Regions from separate parts of the Bacillus sp. PK3-067 genome, predicted to be linked through region 2. Evidence: a T-box and tRNA genes for the amino acid it is inferred to sense, from the RefSeq annotation. Region 2 holds a T-box; the other holds one or more tRNA genes.
The links. The T-box of region 2 lies ahead of argS (arginine--tRNA ligase). A T-box ahead of a tRNA ligase gene usually reads a tRNA of that ligase, here a tRNA-Arg.
Positions count from the first base shown of each region.

Region 1: it encodes a tRNA-Arg, which carries the amino acid that the T-box ahead of argS (arginine--tRNA ligase) is inferred to sense. The anticodon was not compared.

Region 1 is NZ_CP096490.1:4,835,485-4,839,210, forward strand. It holds gene M1D73_RS24925 (L-lactate dehydrogenase) at 1-262, opposite strand, end outside; tRNA gene M1D73_RS24930 (tRNA-Glu) at 1,011-1,082, opposite strand; tRNA gene M1D73_RS24935 (tRNA-Ser) at 1,088-1,178, opposite strand; tRNA gene M1D73_RS24940 (tRNA-Asn) at 1,186-1,260, opposite strand; tRNA gene M1D73_RS24945 (tRNA-Ile) at 1,268-1,344, opposite strand; tRNA gene M1D73_RS24950 (tRNA-Gly) at 1,355-1,425, opposite strand; tRNA gene M1D73_RS24955 (tRNA-Lys) at 1,439-1,514, opposite strand; tRNA gene M1D73_RS24960 (tRNA-Thr) at 1,525-1,600, opposite strand; tRNA gene M1D73_RS24965 (tRNA-Phe) at 1,615-1,690, opposite strand; tRNA gene M1D73_RS24970 (tRNA-Asp) at 1,703-1,778, opposite strand; tRNA gene M1D73_RS24975 (tRNA-Met) at 1,782-1,858, opposite strand; tRNA gene M1D73_RS24980 (tRNA-Ser) at 1,886-1,978, opposite strand; tRNA gene M1D73_RS24985 (tRNA-Ile) at 1,996-2,072, opposite strand; tRNA gene M1D73_RS24990 (tRNA-Met) at 2,077-2,153, opposite strand; tRNA gene M1D73_RS24995 (tRNA-Ala) at 2,174-2,246, opposite strand; tRNA gene M1D73_RS25000 (tRNA-Pro) at 2,263-2,336, opposite strand; tRNA gene M1D73_RS25005 (tRNA-Arg) at 2,347-2,420, opposite strand; tRNA gene M1D73_RS25010 (tRNA-Leu) at 2,424-2,512, opposite strand; tRNA gene M1D73_RS25015 (tRNA-Gly) at 2,529-2,603, opposite strand; tRNA gene M1D73_RS25020 (tRNA-Leu) at 2,633-2,713, opposite strand; tRNA gene M1D73_RS25025 (tRNA-His) at 2,736-2,811, opposite strand; tRNA gene M1D73_RS25030 (tRNA-Thr) at 2,821-2,896, opposite strand; tRNA gene M1D73_RS25035 (tRNA-Val) at 2,901-2,976, opposite strand; rRNA gene rrf (5S ribosomal RNA) at 2,981-3,096, opposite strand; rRNA gene M1D73_RS25045 (23S ribosomal RNA) at 3,198-3,726, opposite strand, start outside.
Region 2 is NZ_CP096490.1:2,056,001-2,059,726, reverse strand. It holds gene argS (arginine--tRNA ligase) at 52-1,740, opposite strand; T-box leader at 1,786-2,000, opposite strand; gene M1D73_RS10755 (class I SAM-dependent methyltransferase) at 2,041-2,817, opposite strand; gene M1D73_RS10750 (BrxA/BrxB family bacilliredoxin) at 2,867-3,301, opposite strand; gene M1D73_RS10745 (thiol-disulfide oxidoreductase DCC family protein) at 3,385-3,726, opposite strand, start outside.

The DNA of each region.
Region 1 (3,726 bases), 2.6 Mb from region 2:
CTGGCTTTTGTGGTAACCCAGCAGTGATAACAACTAAATCTGCATCTTTACAATCTGCATAGCTACCGCTCCAAACTTTTGTTGGTGATGGAGAGAATGGTACCGCATGGCTTAAGTCCATTGCTTCCCCTTCTGCTTTTGCTTCATTAACATCTACTAATACGAATTCTTCAGCTACACCTTGGTTGATCATTGAGTAAGCGTAACTACAACCTACAGCTCCTGTTCCTACTAATACTACACGATTGATACCTTTTTTCATGGTAATTTCCCCTCTCTATTGTTCACATATATTTTTTTATGATTGTTTAAGTAATTAATTAAAATACTAATTTAATGTTGTTTAACTTCTTTACATTCATATTGTAGCACGTATTATTGTGAATTAATTCACAAATTATGACCTATTTGTGAACTTTTTCACATAGAGTGTAAAGTTATTGGAATAGGTGTGGAATCCATTTCAATGGAGGCGTTCTCTTTAGATTGTGAAAGGGATTTTCTTGTGGTTTTTGTCGGTAAGTGAAATTATACCAGCGATTTTTAGAATATATCGACCGTAACTCCAAATATATCAGCGATTATTAAAATTTATCGATCGTAACTCAAATTATATCAGCGATTTTTGCAATATATCGACTTACCGACAAAACTCGACAATACTGACAACATAAAAAAACTGTCTTCAGTAGATCACAGCTATTGAGAGAAAGCAACTTCTTCTATATATTATTTATTTTCCACAGTAGCTCCCAGATGCATTTTTCATCGGTTTCTCCAAGTGTAGGAGGCTACAGCCATACAGCTGGGGTAAAAGTTCAAGTTGAAGTTAATTCCTTCATATTCATACAGGTCCAAATAATTAACATGATTGTATTTACGGCTCTCTATGTACCCAACTGCAACAGCTAATACTTCATATTTCTTCTATTGCATAAAAAAGCAGACTATCCAAAGTCCATTTTTATACAACAAAAAAGAGATAGCAGATTATGCTATCTCTTTTAGTATGACCCGTACGGGATTCGAACCCGTGTTACCGCCGTGAAAGGGCGGTGTCTTAACCACTTGACCAACGGGCCAGTTCTGGCAGAGAAGAAGGGATTCGAACCCTCGCACCGCGTTCGCGATCTACTCCCTTAGCAGGGGAGCCCCTTGAGCCACTTGGGTACTTCTCTATAAATATGGCTCCGCAGGTAGGACTCGAACCTACGACCGATCGGTTAACAGCCGATAGCTCTACCACTGAGCTACTGCGGAACAATTATGGTGGGCCTAAATGGACTCGAACCATCGACCTCACGCTTATCAGGCGTGCGCTCTAACCAGCTGAGCTATAGGCCCATAATTGAAAAGCGGGTGAAGAGAATCGAACTCTCGACCAGAGCTTGGAAGGCTCTTGTTTTACCACTAAACTACACCCGCATTAAATTGTAAATGGTGAGCCATGAAGGACTCGAACCTTCGACCCTCTGATTAAAAGTCAGATGCTCTACCAACTGAGCTAATGGCTCATTTTGAAAGTGGTGCCGACTAGAGGACTTGAACCCCCAACCTACTGATTACAAGTCAGTTGCTCTACCAATTGAGCTAAGTCGGCTTGCGACTTCAAAATGGTGGCTCGGGACGGAATCGAACCGCCGACACGAGGATTTTCAGTCCTCTGCTCTACCGACTGAGCTACCGAGCCTTTATGTAAAAATGGCGGTCCCGACCGGGGTCGAACCGGCGATCTCCTGCGTGACAGGCAGGCATGTTAACCACTACACCACGGGACCATTTGGTTGCGGGGACAGGATTTGAACCTGCGACCTTCGGGTTATGAGCCCGACGAGCTACCGTGCTGCTCCACCCCGCGATGATAAAATATTTACTTTAGAAAAAATGGAGGAGGTAGAGGGATTCGAACCCCCGCGCGACTCTCGCCGCCTGTCGGTTTTCAAGACCGATCCCTTCAGCCGAACTTGGGTATACCTCCGAGATATATACGTCTAATGGTGGACCTTGTAGGACTCGAACCTACGACCGGACGGTTATGAGCCGTCTGCTCTAACCAGCTGAGCTAAAGGTCCTTTATGGTAGCGGCGGAGGGGATCGAACCCCCGACCTCACGGGTATGAACCGTACGCTCTAGCCAGCTGAGCTACACCGCCATAAATGATATTAATTTAAGTGGAGCCTAGCGGGATCGAACCGCTGACCTCCTGCGTGCAAGGCAGGCGCTCTCCCAGCTGAGCTAAGGCCCCATGTTTTTTAGGAATATCGGGAAGACAGGATTTGAACCTGCGACCCCCTGGTCCCAAACCAGGTGCTCTACCAAGCTGAGCCACTTCCCGTTAATAAAAGCGCGCCCGAGAGGAGTCGAACCCCTAACCTCTTGATCCGTAGTCAAACGCTCTATCCAATTGAGCTACGGGCGCATATGGTGCCGAGGGCGGGGGTCGAACCCGCACGGTGGTCACCCACCGCAGGATTTTAAGTCCTGTGCGTCTGCCTGTTCCGCCACCCCGGCATGTCATATTGAAAATTGGAGCGGAAGACGGGATTCGAACCCGCGACCCCAACCTTGGCAAGGTTGTATTCTACCACTGAACTACTTCCGCAAGACATGTATGAGTTATTTAATTAAAAGTGCGGGTGAAGGGAGTCGAACCCCCACGCCAAAGGCGCCAGATCCTAAGTCTGGTGCGTCTGCCAATTCCGCCACACCCGCATATTAATTTATTTAAGAAAAATGGGGCGACTGATGGGAATCGAACCCACGAATGCCGGAGCCACAATCCGGTGCGTTAACCACTTCGCCACAACCGCCATGATTTCTGGTGCCGACTAGAGGACTTGAACCCCCAACCTACTGATTACAAGTCAGTTGCTCTACCAATTGAGCTAAGTCGGCTAAATGGTGGAGGATGACGGGATCGAACCGCCGACCCCCTGCTTGTAAGGCAGGTGCTCTCCCAGCTGAGCTAATCCTCCATTTGTCTGGCAACGTCCTACTCTCACAGGGACAAGGTCCCAACTACCATCGGCGCTAGAGAGCTTAACTTCCGTGTTCGGTATGGGAACGGGTGTGACCTCTCTGCCATCATTACCAGACTGTATTCATTTAAGACAAGAATTATTGTAACTCATTTACTTTCGAAAGTCAACAAGTTTTTTATATTCTTTCAAAACTAGATAACATTGCTTCATATTATATGGTTAAGTCCTCGATCTATTAGTATTCGTCAGCTCCACATGTCACCATGCTTCCACCTCGAACCTATCAACCTGATCATCTTTCAGGGATCTTACTAGCTTACGCTATGGGAAATCTCATCTTGAGGGGGGCTTCATGCTTAGATGCTTTCAGCACTTATCCCTTCCGCACATAGCTACCCAGCTATGCCCTTGGCAGAACAACTGGTACACCAGCGGTGCGTCCATCCCGGTCCTCTCGTACTAAGGACAGCTCCTCTCAAATTTCCTACGCCCACGACGGATAGGGACCGAACTGTCTCACGACGTTCTGAACCCAGCTCGCGTACCGCTTTAATGGGCGAACAGCCCAACCCTTGGGACCGACTACAGCCCCAGGATGCGATGAGCCGACATCGAGGTGCCAAACCTCCCCGTCGATGTGGACTCTTGGGGGAGATAAGCCTGTTATCCCCGGGGTAGCTTTTATCCGTTGAGCGATGGCCCTTCCATGCGGAACCACCGGATCACTAAGCCCGACTTTCGTCC
Region 2 (3,726 bases):
AAAAAACAAACCAGGTTTATACTAGACCCAGTTTGTCAGTTTACTACTATGTTACATCTCCTCAGGTGCCCCCACCCCAAGTAAACGTAATCCTTCTTTTAATACAACCGTCACAGCATAAACCAATGCGAGTCTGCTGTCTTTTTCTTTGCTCTCTTCTAATATACGAACATTACCGTAATATTTATTGAATGATTGTGCTACATCTAATATATATTTCGAAATAATCGATGGCTCATTTTTATTGAAAGCCGCTTCAATTACTTGAGGAAATTTATTAAGTAATTTTACGACACTCCAGCTATGATCGTCTTTTAAAGCAAATGTACATGTTTCAAATTCTACACTTTCTTTTCTTAAAATAGAACAAGCACGTGCATGTGTGTACTGTACGTAAGGTCCTGTTTCTCCTTCAAATTTCAGCATATTTTCTAATGAGAATTCGATATTATGCATACGCTCATTTTTTAAATCGTGGAAGATGACTGCACCAACACCGACTTGCTTTGCTACTTCTTCTTTCTGTTTTAAGTTTGGATTTTTCTCTTCAATATTTTGTTTTGCAAGTTCGATTGCTTCTTCGAGTACTTCTTCAAGTAAAATAACTCTTCCTTTACGTGTCGACATTTTCTTACCATCTTTTAAAATGAAGCCAAACGGTACGTGTTCCATACCATCAACCCAAGTATAGCCAAGTTTTTTTAATACGGTGAAAAATTGATTGAAATGTAAGCTTTGTTCTGGACCAACAACATATAGCGCTTTATCAAACCCATAAGTGTTTTGACGATATAAAGCTGCCGTTAAGTCACGCGTTGCATAAATCGTCGCACCATCTGATTTTCTAATTAAGCAAGGCGGCATTCCTTCTTCTTCTAAATTAACGACTAATGCACCTTCTGATTCTTCAAGCAACTCATGTTCTTCTAAAATCCCAATAAAATCTTCCATTAAATTATTATAAAGTGCTTCTCCCTGAAAATTAGTAAATTCTACGCCGAGAAGTTCATAAATGCGAGAAAATTCTTTAAGGGACTCATGACGAAACCAATTCCAAAGTTCTACCGCTTCTTCATCACCTTCTTCTAGTTTCTTAAACCAAGCACGTCCTTCTTCTTCTAGTTCTTCGTCGTCTTTTACCTCTTCATGGAATTGGACATATAACTTAAATAGCTCACGTATTGGATCTTCTTTAACTACTGCTTCATTTCCCCATTTTTTATAAGCCGTAATTAACTTTCCAAACTGTGTTCCCCAATCTCCTATATAATTAATCCCTACAACTTCATAGCCACATTTTTCAGCGATATGTTTCAGCGAATTTCCTATCATTGTAGAACGTAAATGCCCCATCGAAAAAGGTTTCGCGATATTAGGAGAGGAATAATCAATTACTACTGTTTTTTCACAGCCAAAGTGGTTTTGACCGAACTCTTCTTTCTCCGCTAAAACTGTTTTTAATACTGCATCACTTACAGTTTCACGATTGAAAAATACATTTACATAAGGACCAACGGCTTCTACTTTCGTAAAAAACGGATCATTGAATTTCTCAGCAACTTCCTTTGCGATAAGAGCTGGTGCTTTTTTATATTGCTTCGCTAATGAAAAGCATGGGAACGCTGCATCTCCAAATTCATCTTGTTTCGGTGTTTCAATTAAATCTAAAATTTGTTTTTGCGTTAATTCATTCGTGAAAATATTAGATAAACTTTCCGCAAACTGCATTTTATAATCCATGATACAACCTCCTTATTTTTTAAAACACAAAAAACTCGTCTCTAAAAAAGAGACGAGTTTTAACCCGTGGTACCACCCTTGTTGTTCGTTACGAACCACTTTCCCGTTTATAACGAGGACAGGGGGCCTCGGCTTTCTCTACTATTCGTTCAAGAAGCATCTCCGAAGTGCGCTTCATCTTTTTCTTCCGTACTAGGCTCACACCATCCCTAGCTCGCTTTCCTTCTAAAAAAGACTACTCTCTTCATCACAGACAGTATATTTAATTAATTATTGCTTATTATACATCTTTTCAAACAATTAGCAAGGGTCAATTACACCAAAGTGAAACTTAGCACTTTTTCTTTTGTATACATAAAAATTGTGTTTTTCAAATCTAGAACTACGAAAATGATCTTTTAAAACGACACGTTTTCTCGCCACTCGTTTTGCCTCCGCAATTGTTTCGTCAGTAATATCATGATACAAAGCGAAGTGTTTTAACCCTTTAATTCCATCGGATTCTATGACAGTTTCTTCAAACATCGGATCAAGGTAAACGACATCGTAACTATTGTCTTCACATTGCGCTAAAAATGAAAAATGCTCCGTTTGCTTTACTTGGATTCTTTGCATTGCTTCATCAATTTCAGAAACAGATGAAGACCATGTTTTCAAACCATTTTCCATAATATAAGCCATATACTCATTGCCTTCAAGTCCTGTTACTTTTCCGCTTTCCCCAACAACATAACTAGCTACAATACTATCTGATGCCATCCCGAGCGTACAATCTAACACTGTCATTCCGCTCTCTAATTTAGCAGCTTGTACAAACGGATCGTGTTCTCCACGCATTAACCTTTTCACACGAAACATCGCTGAGTTCGGATGAAAGAAAAACGATTCTTCCGTACCTTTTGGATAAATAGCTAATCGGTTCTTCCCAACGACAAGCACATCTTGTTCATACTGCTCATGTAGCTTATGTACCGGTATGTCATTACGTTTAACGAAAGAAGCATTTAATTCTGCTGCTACCTCGTTTGCATAATCTGTCATTTCTTTGTTCGTTCTTCCTGCTGTTGTTACGATCATTGTTTCACCTCTATATAAAGAAAAGAGGGAGTTTTACTCTCCCCCTTCTTTAGCAATTCTTTTCGAAAGCTTGTTCTAAGTTCGTAATAATTTCGTCCATAGTTGCACCTTCAATTTCATGACGGTGAATGAAGTGAACAACTTCTTTTCCTTTTAATAATGCCATAGATGGTGAAGATGGAGGAATTTCTCCGAAGTACTCACGCATTTTTGCAGTAGCATCTTTATCTTGACCTGCGAATACAGTTACAAGATGATCAGGTTGTTTTTCAGCACGAACAACCGCTTGACCTGCTGATGGACGTGCTAAACCAGCTGCACAACCACAAACAGAGTTTACAACTACTAAAGTTGTACCTGATGTATTTTCCATAAATTCTGTTACAGCTTCTTCTGTAGTTAACTCTTCAAACCCAGAACGCACTAACTCTTGGCGCATTGGGATTACCATTTGGCGCATGTATTCTTCATAAGCATTTGACATCTTGTAATCTCTCCTTCAACTTTCATTCCAAATTCATCATATCACGCTCTATTAATAGGTGCAAAAGAAAGATAACGATGATTTCATTTTTTTGTAGGGATTTCACAAACCCCACCACGGCAATGTCCCACTGGAACGAGTTTTCTATTATTAGCGATATAATCGTATACTTTACTTCCAAAACCAAGTACGATAGATAGCTTTATAAAAGGAACTGCAAACCAATAAGATGGAACGGCCTTTGCTAATACATCTATGCTCTGAATACCGTCATACCACTTATTATTTTTAAAAATATACAGTCTTTGTTCCATCTTACTTTGTAGTTCTTGAGAAAGCTCATACTTCTCAACTACATCTTCATTTCGAAATGAAACAAATTTCATCTTACCCTTTTTATCTAATTTTTTCGTACGTTCTGCAAC